Regions from separate parts of the Corynebacterium sp. UBA4397 genome, predicted to be linked through region 3. Evidence: predicted binding sites of a transcription regulator. Region 3 holds the regulator's gene; each other region holds the start of a gene.
What was found. Region 3 encodes LexA, which represses DNA repair genes until DNA is damaged. Its sites were predicted from a motif close to CGAACANNTGTTCG; they were not measured.

Region 1 (3,825 bases), on a different contig from region 3:
CCTCTCCGCTGCTTGGGACATGGGCGCACACAGCTGGGATCGAAACACACGCGCTCGCTTTGCCAACGATCCACTCAATCTGGTGGCCACGCAGCGCAGCCTCAACCAACAGAAGTCCGATAGCCTCCCTTCAGAGTGGCTACCCCCGAAGAAGCGCTGCGCCTACTCTACACGCCTGGCAGAGATAGCACGCGCATACGAGCTTTCGCTGCCTACCGCAGACGTTTCGGTGATGCGTAGGCAGTGTCGATTCGAGTTCCTGCTTCCAGGTTAGATAGGCTCAGGGTGTACATTCCGTCCTTTGAAAGGCCACACACCCCCGTGACATCTTTTCTGATTTTCCTACACGTCATCTCCGCCCTACTGCTAATCGGCCCCGTCTGCGTATCGACCTCGACCTACCAGTCCCAGATGCTCAAGGCATCCCAAGGTGACGTCTCCGCACTAGGCGCAGCACGCCTTCTGCACAACATAACCAGCACCTATGGCTATATTTCTGCCATCGTTCCGATCCTGGGCATCGGCGTATTCCTCGCGGACCTATCCACCTACAAGTCCGAGATTCAGTTCCACATCGCTATCTTGGTGGCAATCGTTGCTTGGTGCCTCCTTTTCTTCCTTATCATCCCGAAGCAGAAGAAGTCCCTCGCTGCACTCGAAGAGAACTCTGGTGAGGACTTCGCCGCGACCAAGAAGTCACTGGCCGCCATGGGTGGGATCTTCAACCTCTTGTGGGTTATCTGTGCTTGCTTGATGTTCGTCTAAGACCTCATCATCGAGCTCTTTCTTTAGCCGCTGCGCCTCGTCGTGAGCGGCTTTTCTTCTGCCCTGCGTGGCCTGCGCCACCGTGCGGACCCAGTTTCTTTTCCGCGGCGCCAAAGGGCCCGTGGCCTCATCGTAGATCCAAGTTGAATCCTCAAAGAGCCAGACAATATCCCCACTGACTGGGTCCATGATGTAGCGAGCCCGGCCATCAGTCTTGATGTTGTGGTGGTGTTGACACAGGCTCGCGAGATTCGCCGCTGAGGTCGGACCGCCATCCGCGAAGTCAATACGATGATCCTTTTGAGCATCCTGCGCAGGAACGTCACAACCGGGCCAGCGGCACACTGCATCACGACCCTCAACATAAGCGCCGATACCAGCAGGCGTGACGTAGTTGGGCGAGACGGCACGCTGTGCCGCATCCATGTCACGCACGGTACTAGCACGCGCAGCCAGCCTTTCAGCTACCTCGGACGGCACCCAGCCCAGCTCCTGGATGAAGCCTGGCGCGTCCGGACAATCAGACTTATAAACATTGAGCGTGACCTTAGCCTCCGCAACAGATTCCCCGCTAAGCAGCGCTATCGCTGCTCCTGCCCGAGTGATGTTGTCGCGCTCAGCAAGAAAAGCGACATTGGCGTCGATGACGGCCGCAGTTTCTAAGTCCACATCGAGGCTAAGTGTGGCACTATCCTTGCCCATGGGATACACGCCATAGGCAGGGCGACGCCGCGGGTCTTTGGCAGCGATTGAGGAGTCCTTGCGCATCAAAGTATCCCGCAACTTCCGCCGCAGGTTTCGATGTGAAGGCAACTTCTGGTTGGGCTGGCGCGCTGAGAGGTATCTGGTCAGTTCCTCGTCGATATCCTGCAAAGTCTCTTGTGCGACGTCCCCCAGTTTCGACAGTGCCGAATCTATGGCTATGAGCCTGTCTAGGTCGAGATGGAAGCTTTCCTCCTGCTCCGCACGCAGGCGCGGAAGCTTCTCTAAGCGCACAAAAGTGTAGATGATCCGCGTGATGCGTCCCTCACTTGCTCCTGTAAGCCCAGACAAAGTGGCCACGACGATGTCAATATCGGCGTCCTCCTCCGGCTGCAGCGAGCGCCAGAACAAGTATTCTTCCCGCCGCAGCCCTGTGGCGGCAGCAGAAACCTCGTGTGCTGGGTTGGTATTGGCATAAAAGGCGGTAGTCATTAGTTGTCACTCCCCCGTGAAACAAAAGTATCGAATACCCTTTCGAATCACAGCCTAAACCATGCCACCGACATCTACCCCCGAATATAGTGAGACCCCGCAAAACACGTAAAAGGCCCCTAGTTCACTAGAGGCCTTTTACGCTGGGATTGCTTAGTCGCGCCAGCCGCCGCGACCACCACGGTCACGGTCGCGATTTCCGCGGTAACCACCGCGTCCACCACGATCTCCGCGATCACGGTCTCCGCCGCCACGATGAGGCGGACGGCCAGAGTCCTTCTGGATGTTGATCAGCTGGCCAGAGATGCGGGTGTCCTTGAGACGATCGAGCACCTGCGGGTCCATGCCCTTGGGCAGATCGACGAGGGTATGCCCCACGGCGATGGTAATACGGCCAAAGTCCTTGGAGGACAGGCCACCCTCGTTGGCAATGGCACCGACGATGGCGCCTGGGCGCACGTTCTGACGCTTGCCGACGTCGAGACGGTAGGTCTCGAAATCTCCATCCGGGCGACGGGGGCCACGGTCTCCGCGATCACGGTCACGGAATCCTCCGCGATGTCCGCGGTCGCCGCGGTCGCCGCGGTCTCCACGGTCGTCGCGGCTGAAGCGGTCGCGGTCACGGCGATCCTTCTTGAAGGCAGGCTGATCCTTGAGCAGGAACTCAGTTCCGCCCTGCAGCTGTACGGCCAATGCGGCAGCGATGTCATCCATCGCAACGTTGTTGGTCTCGGAGTACTTGCGCACTAGGCCGCGGAACAATTCGCTTTGCTTGGTCTCGAGATTATCCGTGATGGCCTGCGCGAAACGCTCTTTGCGCTTGTCGTTGACGGCATCAACGGTAGGCAGTTCCATCTCTTCCAAGCGTGCATTGGTGACGCGTTCGATGGAACGCAGCATCCGACGCTCGCGCGGAGTGACGAACAAGATCGCCTCACCGGTACGACCCGCGCGGCCAGTACGGCCAATGCGGTGCACGTAGGACTCGGTGTCGTTGGGGATATCGAAGTTGACCACGTGCGTGATGCGGTCAACGTCGAGGCCACGCGCGGCAACGTCAGTAGCCACGAGGATGTCGAGGCGACCATCCTTGAGCTGATCAACGGTGCGCTCACGCTGCTGCTGGGCGATGTCGCCGTTGATGGCAGCAGCATTGTATCCGCGCTCCTTGAGCTGATCCGCTACCTCTTCGGTCTCATGCTTGGTACGGCAGAACACGATGATGGCGTCGTAGTCAATGACCTCGAGGATGCGCGTGAACGCGTCCATCTTCTGACGGTGCGGGGTCAGCAGGTAGCGCTGTTTGATGTTGTCGTTGGTGCGACGCTCGGACTTGACCGTGATCTCGGCTGGGTCGTTGAGGTAGCGCTTGGACAGGCGGCGGATGCCATTGGGCATGGTCGCCGAGAACAAAGCAACCTGCTTGCCCTCCGGGGTGTCCTCCAAGATGCGCTCGACATCCTCCTGGAAGCCCATGTTGAGCATCTCATCAGCCTCATCGAGCACGAGGAAGCGCAGCTGGGAAATATCCAGTGAGCCCTTCTCTAGGTGGTCGATGACACGGCCGGGAGTACCCACGATGACCTGTGCTCCTCGGCGCAGGCCGGAGAGCTGAATGCCATAAGCCTGACCACCGTAGATAGGCAGCACCTCAATGCGACCTAGGTGATCGGCGAAAGTCTGGAAAGAATCCGCAACCTGCAGTGCAAGCTCACGGGTGGGGGCAAGGACGAGGGCCTGCGGGTGGCGGGCCTTGACGTCAATCTGCGACAAGACGGGCAGCGCGAAAGCTGCGGTCTTGCCGGTACCGGTCTGTGCAAGGCCGACGACGTCGCGGCCTTCCATCAAGATCGGGATGGTTTGTTC
Region 2 (3,825 bases), on a different contig from region 3:
CGGGGAAGTACAGTGAGAAAAGCCCTTAAACAAAGAACCTGGGAGGAGAGGTCATATGGCCAGCATCGTGGACGTGTTGGAACTGCAGGAGGAAGGAGCAGGTCACTTCATCGCTCCGGCCGTGCCCTCCCAGATTTCGCGCACCTTCGGCGGGCAAGTGGTGGCCCAAGCACTACGCGCCGCACAGCTCACTGTGAGCGAAAAGCAGGTGCACTCTCTGCACAGCTACTTCCTGCGCCCTGGTGACTCCTCGAGCCCAATGTCACTGCAGGTGGAGACTGTGCGCGATGGCCGCTCCTTTGCCGCGAGGCAGGTGCGCGCTAGTCAACACGGCAAGCTCATTTTTATCCTCAGCGCCTCCTTCCACCTTCCCGGGGAACAAGGCCCTGAGCACGCGGATCCAGCTCCGGAGGTTCCGGGGCCGCAGGAGGCAGTGCGCGGCGGTGGTGGCAAGCTGCATTCCCCGCGCATCATCTTGCCGGAGTGGCAGGATTGGGATATTCGGCTCATCCCGGAGCCAGGCCGCGATAGCGCCGCCGCAGAGAGAACTGGCTCGGGATTTCGCTATATTTGGTTCCGCTATACCGGCGCCGTTCCTGCTGAACAGAGCTTTCATCAGGCGGGGCTGGCCTATATGTCAGATATGACGCTCATCCGCTCAGCGCTCATCGAGCACCAGGGCGTGGAGGTCCAGCTGGCTAGCCTGGACCATTGCATGTGGTTCTTTCGCCCCATCCATGTAGATGAGTGGCTGCTCTATGAGCAAGTATCGCCCGCGGCAGGCGGCGGCACGGGATTAGCACAGGGAAAACTCTATAATCGCGCCGGTGAACTGGTGGCCATGACCATGCAGGAAGGGCTCATGCGCACGGTAGAAAAGCCTCTGAGAGCAGGCGGCGCGCACGGAAATTGGCAGGATGTATAGGCGCCCTCAAGCGCGCGGCAGTGAAAAGCAGGGACCGGTTTTTTCGGTGCTTGGCGCAGGCACGTATAATTGCCTGCAGTTTCTCATCCCCGATATGAAAGGGACATGATGTCCGGCCACTCTAAATGGGCTACTACCAAGCACAAGAAGGCTGCAAACGATGCCAAGCGCGGTAAGGAATTTGCCAAGCTGATCAAAAACATCGAAGTTGCAGCGCGTACGGGTGGCGGCGATCCCTCTGCAAACCCGACCCTCGATGACATGATCAAGAAGGCCAAGAAGGCCTCCGTTCCCAATGACAATATCGAGCGCGCCCGCAAGCGCGGCTCCGGTGAGGAAGCCGGCGGCGCCGACTGGGAAACCATCATGTATGAGGGCTACGGTCCCAACGGCGTTGCCATGTTGATCGAGTGCCTGACTGATAACCGCAACCGTGCCGCCACCGACGTGCGCACTGCAATGTCGAAGAACGGTGGCAACCTGGGTGAATCCGGCTCCGTGGCCTATATGTTCTCCCGCATCGGTATCGTCACCGTGGTCAAGGGCGAGCTCAGCGAGGACGATGTCCTCATGGCCGTGCTCGACGCCGGTGCCGAAGAGGTCAACGATCTCGGCGAGCGCTTTGAAGTAACTTGCGCGCCCACGGACGTTCCGGCCGTGAAGGCAGCACTGGAGGAGGCTGGTATCGAAATTGATGATTCCGATACCGATTTCCGCGCCTCGGTCGAGGTGCCCCTGGAAGCTGCGGATGCTCGCAAGATCTTCCGCCTTATTGACGCCCTCGAAGAATCCGATGACGTCCAGAACGTCTACACCAACATGGACTTGTCTGATGAGGTCCTAGCAGAGCTCGAGGAAGACTAACCTTCCTCCTGCCCAAAGCGCACATTTAGAACATGTGTGTGTATCCTAGTAAGGAATCCTGCGGCGATGTGCGTTGCAGGGAAATTACTTAGGGTCAAGGGAAGGCATGGTGGGCAGCGGCGGTGAATCTCGAGGGATTGCGAGTCATGGGGATTGACCCCGGGCTGACGCGCTGTGGGCTTTCCGTCGTGCAAGCCGGGCGGGGCCGCGCCATCATACCGGTCTCGGTCGGCGTGGTGCGCACCCCGAGCGATAAAGAACTCGCGGAGCGCCTGTTGCGCCTTTCCGTCGCAGTACGCGAATGGATGGATGATTACCGCCCCCATGTCATTGCCATCGAGCGAGTGTTCGAGCGCGGAAACGTCTCCACGGTCATGCAGACCGCCCACGCGGTAGGCGTACTCGTGCTCGCTGCTGCCGAGCGCGATATTCCTGTGCACATGTACACCCCCTCTGAGGTGAAGAAGGCCATTTCCGGCAACGGCCGCGCAGACAAAAAGCAGATGACCGTGATGATCACGCGCATCCTTGGCCTCTCGGAGGCCCCAAAGCCGGCGGATGCTGCGGATGCGCTCGCCTTGGCGGTGTGTCACTGCTGGCGTGCCCCAGCACTGGCTCGCGTGCGCGGGCCGGAGGCGGGGATACCAGGTGCCTGGCCCAGCAAGAATGAAAAGACTCGGAAAGGTTAGGTACCACAGGTGATTGCATCCCTTCACGGCGAGGTGATTAGTATCGGCCTCGACCATGCTGTCATTGAATGTGGCGGTGTGGGCTATAAGTTCCTAGCCACAGCGAACACCCTGGCCCAGCTCCAGAGGGAGCACGAGGCGCGCGTGTTGACCTCCTTGGTGGTCAAAGAAGACTCGATGACGCTCTTCGGGTTCTTCGCACCTGAGGACAGAGAAATGTTTCATCTCCTGCAGTCTGTGTCTGGTCTGGGTCCCAAACTTGCCATGGCAGCCTTGTCCGTTATGAATGCCGCCGATCTGGCGGCTGCCATCGCCGCTGCGGACTCTAAGCGCTTGCAATCAGTACCAGGTGTGGGCAAACGCATGGCGGAACGCATGGCCTTGGAGCTCAAGGACAAGGTCGCAGCCTTTAGCCCGGTGGCACCTTCCGCCGATCTTTCTCAGGCCTCGGGCGCACCAGCCGTGCTGGTGGAACAGGTTACGGAGGCACTTTTGGGCCTGGGCTTTAGTGAAAAGGCCTCCCGCCCAGTGGTGGAAGCCATCGCGGCGGAGCAGCCTGAGGCTGCCACTGCGGAAGTCTTGCGCGCCGCGCTGAGCCAGCTCGGGCGCAAGAAGTAGGCTCGGCAAGAGGAAAGGGGAAAAATGTCAGACCTTGAACGCACCGAGTTCTCTTTGCCCGAGGACCTGCAGCAGTCCGCCGCCTCGCAGGCCAGCGCCCGCAATAGTGACGTCGATGCGCAACTGCAGCCGGGGGAGCGCGACGCTGAGCGCTCGCTGCGCCCGAAGTCGCTGGGAGAGTTCATTGGCCAGCCCAAGGTGCGCGAACAGCTCTCCCTGGTACTTAATGGCGCGAAGAATAGGGGAGTCACCCCCGATCACGTTCTCCTCTCCGGGCCTCCTGGCCTAGGCAAGACAACGATGGCCATGATCATTGCTCAAGAACTGGGCACCTCTTTGCGCATGACCTCTGGGCCTGCGCTCGAACGCGCCGGTGATCTCGCCGCCATGCTCTCCAATTTGATGGAGGGCGATGTCCTCTTCATCGATGAGATTCACCGCATTGCCCGCCCTGCGGAGGAAATGCTCTACATGGCCATGGAGGACTTCCGGATCGATGTCATCGTGGGTAAGGGCCCTGGTGCGACTTCAATACCTTTGGAGATCCCGCCTTTTACCCTCGTGGGCGCCACCACCCGCGCGGGGATGCTTACCGGCCCCTTGCGCGATCGCTTTGGCTTTACCGCGCAGATGGAGTTCTATGACACGCCTGATCTCACCCGCGTCATCACCCGCGCGGCGAAGATCTTGGAACTCGACGTCGACCACGATGCCGCAGTAGAGATAGGC
Region 3 (3,825 bases):
GCAGTTGGCTGAGGTCACGCTCGAAGAATGCCAGAAGATGGCGGAGGCTGCTATCGACGCAGAAGGCCCCACCGAAGCGCGTGCGAGCGTGTTCAAAGTCATGGAGCAGTTCAAGAACTAAACTCTCCAGAACGCGAAAAGAGGTACTTCCCTTTAAAAGGGGAGGCACCTCTTTTGCTTGCGCTACTGCTGGCCTAATTGGCCTCAAGCGGCACTATTCGTCGGCGACGACGACGTCGATCTCGCGCTCGCTGAGTGCGTCGATGAAGGACTGCGGGATTCCAGCATCGGTGACAACGACATCGATATCACCAATGGCGGCGAAGCTGACAAGATAATCGTTGCCAAGTTTGCTGGAATCGCACAGGACAACCACCTTGTGAGCATTGGTAACAAAGGCGGATTTAATGGCGGCCTCTTGGGGGTCCGCCGTCGACAAGCCATGATCTAGCGTGAGTGCGTTGGTGCCGATGAAGGCGACGTCGGCACGCATGAGCGCCATGGTGCGCAGGGCAGTATCGCCCACGACGGCCTGCGTGATGGCGCGAACGGTCCCGCCGAGGAGTTGGACGTTGGGGACGCCGTTGCTGGCGAGCGAGAGAGCAATGGGTAGGGAGTTGGAGACGATACTTACCTGCTCATTGTTGTATCTTTGGCCAATCAGATCAGCAAGAGCGTTTATCGTAGTTCCTGCGTCGAGGAAGATGCTCGCGGAGCCGTGCGGGATGAAGTCGAGCGCTGCGCGAGCGATGGCGGCCTTGGCGCCCGAAGCGGAACGTTGCCGCGTGTCCAGCGTGAACTCAGCGGTCTGGAAGGAGCGGGAAGCCACGGCGCCACCGTGTACACGATGGACCACGCCCTCCTTGTCCAAGACGGCTAGATCTCGGCGAATCGTTTCAGCGGTGACATCAAAGCGCTCTGCGAGCCCGGTAACGTTGACTCTTCCCTCCACCGCCGTGAGGGAAGCGATTTGCCGGCGACGCTCCTCGGCGTACATGTATGTCTCCTTTTGCAGGTTCGCGGCTATGGGGGACCCGAAGCCTACTGGGGCGGCCCCTGTGCTATTCCTCCATTCTGACAGACTTTGGGAACAAGTAAACGGAACCAAACAAAAATAATCGGAGATCGTGGGCACCTTAGCGTGGAAAATGGCCATTACAAGGGGTTTTGGTGGACTGTTAGAGACTCGTCACTTTCCTGAGCGGCGAAGGAAAACCAACTAAACGGGGGTGAAAACGCAACAAAGACCCAACGCGAGTCAGGCCTTTGTTGCGTTGCAGTGCGCTAGAGGCGGCGGAATACGGAAACCACTTTGCCCATGATGTCGGCTTCATCGCCCTTGATGGGGGAGTAGGCCTCATTGTGAGGCAGGAGCCAGATGCCCGAGGAATCGCGGTGGAACTCCTTAACCGTAGCCTCCTCGCCGTCAAGGAGAGCAGCCACGAACTCACCCTCCTCCGCGACAGACTGAGAGCGGACTACGACCCAATCTCCATTCAAGATGCCTGCATCCCGCATGGAATCACCCACAACTTTGAGCATGTAGAGTTCTCCGCCCCCGAGGATATCTCCGGGAAGGGGGAAATAGGTATCGATATTCTCCTCGGCCGTAATTGGCGAACCAGCGGCAATGCGACCGACCACCGGAACATAAGAAACGACAGAAGCATCCTCTGCAGGCGGCGTAGAGGCCGCAGGGGTGTGCCTCTTTGTGCGGGAGGAGTGTTCGGTATCGAGGTGGCGAACGTCGACGGCGCGTGGCTTATTGGGGTCACGGCGCAAGAACCCCTTCTCCTCCAGCTGTTTGAGCTGGTAGGCCACGGAAGAGGTGGACTGCAGGCCCGCAGCATCCCCAATTTCCCGAATGCTAGGCGGATAGCCACGCAGCATCACCGCGTCATGGATGACGTCAAGGATGCGACGTTGGCGATCTGAGAGCTTGGTGATGTCTGGCTTTCCCGAGCTTTTGGCTGGAGTGCGTGGCATGGTTCCCTTCCGGGGGGCGAACTATGGACTAGTGCTCGTTCTTTTATATCACGTTATGCACGAATGTTCGAGAAATATCCGCTAAGTGTGGACAGGTGTTCGATACCGTGCTATAAATCGAACGTAGAAGCTAATTCGAACATAATGGCGACTTAAGGCCAGGGTCCAGTCAATGACTCTCGCTACAGTAAGCGCCAATAGGTTACATACAAAAAGGACAATGGCATGACACTTCGTTTAGACCGCAATAGCGCACATCTAGCTGCAGGACAGCGTCGCCAGCAAGTAGTGCGCAGGGCAAGCGTCTGGGAGCCCCAGGCGGAACGCAGTCGAGTTGTCGGGCGGGGAAATGGATGTTCACATGCGGGAGGGGTTCGCACTCTCAGCGTGATTAGTAGAACAGGCGCTCCACCAGTATCTAGTGCGAAAGTCGCGCGGTATAGCGCGCAGGCGCAGGTGCCGTCCGAGAGCCACGATTCGAACAAAGGAAGCTATTTGCTCGGCAGCATCTTTGGCTTTGCTCTCATGATCTCCATCGTCTTGGGCGGCTTTACTGCTTCTGAAGAGCCTGGGATGGGCGCAGGAGCACCCCACGTAACAGGGGTGTCCTCGCAGCGTTAGGCAGCCCACTGCTCTAGGCGGACTCCTAGACGTATCGCCGGTTAGTCTCACCTGTCTACCGCGAACTAGGATAGGAACGGTTAATGCTGTTCGCGCCTCGTCGCCACCGTTCGAAGGAGATTCGCACCGTGTACTGTCCTTTTTGTCATAATGAGCAGTCAAAGGTCATCGATTCCCGCGTGGTCGATGGTGGTTCTGCAATTCGGCGCCGCCGGGAGTGCACTGCCTGCAAAGGACGTTTCACCACTGTGGAAAAGGCGGTGCTATTGGTGCTAAAACGCAACGGTCTGGCGGAACCTTTCAGCCGCGACAAGCTTATTCGCGGTGTCAGGCGGGCGTGCCAAGGGCGCGATGTATCAGATGATTCGCTCAAGAAGCTTGCGCAGCAGGTCGAAGAGACCGTGCGCAGTCATGGCTCCTCCCAGGTCAATGCTAACGATGTTGGTCTCGCCATTTTGGAGCCGTTGCGTGACCTCGACGAGGTCGCGTACCTGCGCTTTGCCTCTGTCTACAAGTCCTTCGAGAACGCTGACGACTTTGAGTCCGAAATCCGCTTGATGCGGCGCAGAGACCGCGGAGACTTTTAGACCTATCTCCTTGGAGGAGGAGGGCGCGTCGCCTCCTCCTCCTGCGCTCCAGCAGTCTCGGCGACTAGGGCAGGGGTGGTGGCTCGGCGAGAGGTCAGCGGAGCTTGTCGGCTGCTTTTTGGATTCTGCGTAACGAGACCGCGTGGGCTGTGCCTAGCCGCTGCGCAAATAGAGAAACTCGCAGCTCTTCAATCATCCAGCGAATATCCTTGACGTCTTTGGACTTCTCACGTCCGGCTGGAAGGGCTTTGAGCCGGTTGTTGAGGTAGGCCTTGGCCTCGTCTACGTCACGCTGGCGATCGTCATCTTTTTCGGGGTCTAGGGACATCTCCTCCAAACGGATTCGCATTGCCTGCAGGTAGCGTGGCAGGTGGCGCAGGTGGGAGATCCCGTGCAGTGTGATCGCGTTGGGTGGCAACAAGAAGCTAAGCTGGCTGCGCATGTCATCGATGGCAGGGCCTTCCCACTTCTTGAGTTCTTGGGATAGCGAGACATATTCCACCAGCCCTGGGGCCAAGGAGACAACCACCTGGCGGACACGCCCCGGGACTGCGGGTTTAATCGTGGCTACGAGCTTTTTAAACTCTTCTGGCGTGCGTACTGCACCGCCGGCCTCAACGAGCAGGTCGCG
Region 4 (3,825 bases), on a different contig from region 3:
TATTGAAACAGTGCGGGCAGGTGGTGATAATCTTGCGCTGGCCAGCGGGTACGCCCTCGAAGGCGGAGTTGAGGGTCTCGACGTTGTGTTGGGCCATCATCTGGAAGAGGAACTCGTTGCCGGCGCGGCGGGCAGGATCCCCGGTGCAGGATTCGCCGGTGGAGAGCACTCCAAATTTGACGCCGGCGGTATGAAGCAGCTCGACGACGGCGCGGGTAGTTGTGCGCCCCTGCTCGTCGTAGGCGCCGGCGCAACCGACCCAGAACAGGTACTCGAGGTCGGCGAAGTCGGTGGCGTCCTCGCCGATGATGGGGACCTCGATGCCTGCGGCGCGGGCCTCGTCGATCCAGGTGCGTCGCTCGGAGTTATTGCGGCCCCAGGGGTTGCCCTTGTTCTCGATATTCTTGAACAGTCCGCCAAGCTCGGAGGGGAAATCGGCCTCGGAGAGCACCTTGAAACGCCGTAGGTCGGAGATGTGATCGATGTGTTCGATATCGACTGGGCACTGATCGACGCAGGCTCCGCAATTGGTGCAGGCCCACAAGACATCGTCCTCGATGACTCCGGCCATGGATAGTACATCGACCCCGGCATGCGGGTTGTAGTTGTCGATGGCTCCTTGGCGCAGGTCCATGACGAGCTTCTTGGGGCTGAGCGGTTTATCGGTGTTCCAGGCGGGGCATAGGTCTTGGCAGCGGCCGCACTCGGTGCAGGTGGAGACGTCGAGAAGCATCTTCCAACTGGCGGGGGTGATGTCCTTTTCTAGATCTGGGGTGGGAATGGACTTGAGGGCTTTGGCCCCGTTGGCGTTGCGCTGGAAGAAGATATTGAAGAAGGCGAGGAAGCGGTGCCACATGACGCCCCACTGGAAGTAGTGGGAGATGAGTGCGATAAAGACCATGCCCGTCAGCAGTTTGAACAGGGCGAAGAAGCTGACGAGATCGGGGGAGGCGGGCAGGACCTTGGCCAAGTGAATAGAGACGAAGTCCGTCAGTGGCGAGCCCCCGCCATAGGTGGCGATCTTGGAGGCTTTGACCAGCAGCATGCCTAAGCCTTCGAAGAATACGACAGCCTCGACGATGCGGGCGGAAAGCGTTTGGGAGTTGAAGAAGCGGGAGCCGCGGTCGCTATCGCCAAGCTTGATGCGTACCCCGATGAGGAAACAGATTCCTACGACGGTGGCTATGGAAAGCACCTCTTCGAGCAGGTGATAGACCGGCCAGTGCTGGAGGAATGGCCACCCGGAACTGGGGGAAAAGGTCTGGATGTAGGCCTCGAACCACACCAAGATTCCGAAGAGGAAACCAACCATGACCAGCCAGTGAGCGGCGTTGACTAGGGGCCTGCCCTTGAAGTGCGTATGCCCGAAGACCTCGATGAGGACCCGTTGTAGGCGCTTGCCAGGACGGTTAGTGCGGGCAGAGTTGTCTGGTCCGCCTGACTTGATGACCTGGAAGAACCTGTATGCGCGGAATAGGAAATAGCCCCACACGGGAACCGAGACGATGATGGCGATCCAACCGAAGACGGTTGACATGGAGACTCCTTATAGCTTTGATGCGCGCAGTAGTCTACAGCTTAAAGGCTAAACCCGCGCAACCGTGAGTCCTGGATTTTGCGCTACTGCGACTGCGGTGTAGAAAATCTGTGCTAAACCCTTGTGGAAGAGTGATGTGGCGATTATTATGGGTGGTATAAATCGAATGTTTGTTCGCGTCTCGGGGGAGAGTAGTGATGCTAGAAGCGTGTTTCGCGCCTTGCAATAGGCACTGTGAGTTTGCTCAGGTGTTCATGGATTCCAACCGCCTTTATTGGCGCACCTGGCACAAGGTGCTGCCCGGCCCGGAAGATGATGCTGAACTGAGTTTTTCTCGCATCGGACGCGGCTTTGGGCTCAGCGCGTACAAAGCGGAAAGGGTATTCCTCGGACTAGACACCATGTCTTATCTCCCGCGTTTGACCCGCCTGCAGGAACAGGATTGGTTCCTGGATTATGACCGCCTCATCGCCATCGGACAGGCGCTGTTGGGCGTCAAGGATGAGGTATATGTGCACGTTGATGAGGCACTTGTGGAGTTGTTTACGCCCAGCCGTAGAAACCAGCATTTGCCGGATGCGGGGAGGATTCGGGCCACCATCGTGGAAGTTCTCGCGCAGTTCTATTCAGAGCCGGAAGGAAAAGAAAAGCCGGAATCCTATCGACTGCAGCGCAGGGGCAACCGCGCCCATCTAGAGCTCACGTTGGATGCGCTCACCCTAGAATCCGTGGACCGGTTGGTGCGCAAGCGCGCAGAGGCTGAGGGAATCTCCTTGGCGGCGGCACTGGCAGCTTTGGTCCTCGATCCGGTGAAGACCAAGCTTGTTATCAATACCTTTCAGCCGGTGGGGAGCTCCTTGGCCCACCTCGAAGGCTATGGCTTCCTGGAAGTTGATTCCGAGGATATGCGCGAGGTCGGGCCGGCGGAGGAATCTGCGTACCGGCCCAGCGCCGGGTTGCGCGCCTTCGTGGAGGGACGCGATGGCACCTGTCGTTGGCCAGGCTGCCGGGTACCTGCCCATCGCTGCCAGCTCGATCACCGAGTGAACTATCACGAGGGAGGCCCCACCAGTAGCGATAATCTCGCCAGCTTATGCCAGCATCACCACAACATAAAGACGGACAAGCGGGCCTTTTATCTTTTGGATCCGCTCACCGGGGACATCTACTGGCTTTTCGCAGACGGAACGTGGGAGTCAACTCTTCCCCAAGGGCCCATCGTTACTGATTCCGCCAACTGGAAACAAAGCGTCATTCAGAGAATCGATGCCGCAGCAGGAAGAAAAGAACGGATGCGAGGACCTATGGAGTTGAGTTTTAGTTAATCCTCTTCGGAGAACTGTGACTGGCTAAGCCGCCAATAGGCGCCGCGCTTAGCCAGCAATTCCTCGTGCGTACCTTGCTCGACTATGGCGCCGTTCTCCATGACGAGGATGACATCGGCATTGCGGATCGTCGAAAGGCGGTGAGCAATGACGAAGGAAGTGCGATCGGCGCGTAGCGCGCTCATTGCCTGCTGAACTAGCATCTCGGTGCGCGTATCGACAGAGGAGGTTGCCTCATCCAAGATGAGCAGCGCGGGTTGGGCCAGGAAGGCGCGCGCGATGGTGATGAGCTGGCGCTCGCCGGCAGATACCGCACCGCCATCTTGATCGATCACGGTGTTGTAGCCCTCCGGCAGCGAATGGACAAAGCGGTCGACGTAGGTGGCCTTGGCTGCGGCAATGACCTCCTCATCGCTGGCATCGAGGCGGCCGTAGCGGATGTTGTCCATGATGGTGCCGTCGAAGACCACGGCGTCTTGAAGCACCATGCCAACTTGGGAGCGCAGCTCGTGGCGCGGCATTTGGGCGGTGTCTATACCGTCGAGGTGGATGTGCCCGCCGTCGATGTCGTAGAAACGCATGATGAGGTTGACCAGGGTGGTCTTACCCGCACCAGTGGGGCCGACAATAGCGGCCGTCTCGCCCGGCTCGACGCGGAGGTCGAGATCCTGAATAAGGGGCGAGTCCTTCTCATATGAGAAGTCGACGCCACAAAACTCCACCAGCCCGCGGGCGCGGCCAGTTAAGTGCTGGGAATCCTTCTCGGCAGTCTCATCCGGCGAGTCGAGGAACTCGAAGACCCGCTCGGCAGAGGCGACCCCGGACTGAATCTGCTGCATCATTCCGCCGAGCTGACCCAGGGGTTGATTGAATTCGCGGGAGTATTGGATGAATGCGGTGGCGTCGCCAAGCGTCATATTGCCACTGGCCACCCGTAACCCACCGAAGACGGCGATGGCAACG

Region 1: a site for LexA is predicted at 1,991-2,004, ahead of B2696_RS00570 (HNH endonuclease signature motif containing protein). Genes of this name have one in related genera too.
Region 2: a site for LexA is predicted at 1,817-1,830, ahead of ruvC (crossover junction endodeoxyribonuclease RuvC). Genes of this name have one in related genera too.
Region 4: a site for LexA is predicted at 1,701-1,714, ahead of B2696_RS04635 (HNH endonuclease signature motif containing protein). Genes of this name have one in related genera too.

The regions. Positions count from the first base shown of each region.
Region 1 is NZ_DGRD01000001.1:122,123-125,947, forward strand. It holds gene B2696_RS00560 (HNH endonuclease family protein) at 1-274, shown strand, start outside; gene B2696_RS00565 (DUF2269 domain-containing protein) at 322-765, shown strand; gene B2696_RS00570 (HNH endonuclease signature motif containing protein) at 697-1,959, opposite strand; gene B2696_RS00575 (DEAD/DEAH box helicase) at 2,113-3,825, opposite strand, start outside.
Region 2 is NZ_DGRD01000040.1:947-4,771, reverse strand. It holds gene B2696_RS08790 (acyl-CoA thioesterase) at 56-925, shown strand; gene B2696_RS08785 (YebC/PmpR family DNA-binding transcriptional regulator) at 1,034-1,789, shown strand; gene ruvC (crossover junction endodeoxyribonuclease RuvC) at 1,912-2,478, shown strand; gene ruvA (Holliday junction branch migration protein RuvA) at 2,488-3,096, shown strand; gene ruvB (Holliday junction branch migration DNA helicase RuvB) at 3,121-3,825, shown strand, end outside.
Region 3 is NZ_DGRD01000031.1:43,356-47,180, reverse strand. It holds gene ptsP (phosphoenolpyruvate--protein phosphotransferase) at 1-121, shown strand, start outside; gene B2696_RS06915 (DeoR/GlpR family DNA-binding transcription regulator) at 215-997, opposite strand; gene lexA (transcriptional repressor LexA) at 1,285-1,986, opposite strand; gene B2696_RS06905 (hypothetical protein) at 2,482-2,607, shown strand; gene nrdR (transcriptional regulator NrdR) at 2,736-3,194, shown strand; gene hrpA (ATP-dependent RNA helicase HrpA) at 3,289-3,825, opposite strand, start outside.
Region 4 is NZ_DGRD01000020.1:44,926-48,750, reverse strand. It holds gene B2696_RS04640 ((Fe-S)-binding protein) at 1-1,537, opposite strand, end outside; gene B2696_RS04635 (HNH endonuclease signature motif containing protein) at 1,792-2,862, shown strand; gene B2696_RS04630 (ABC transporter ATP-binding protein) at 2,859-3,825, opposite strand, start outside.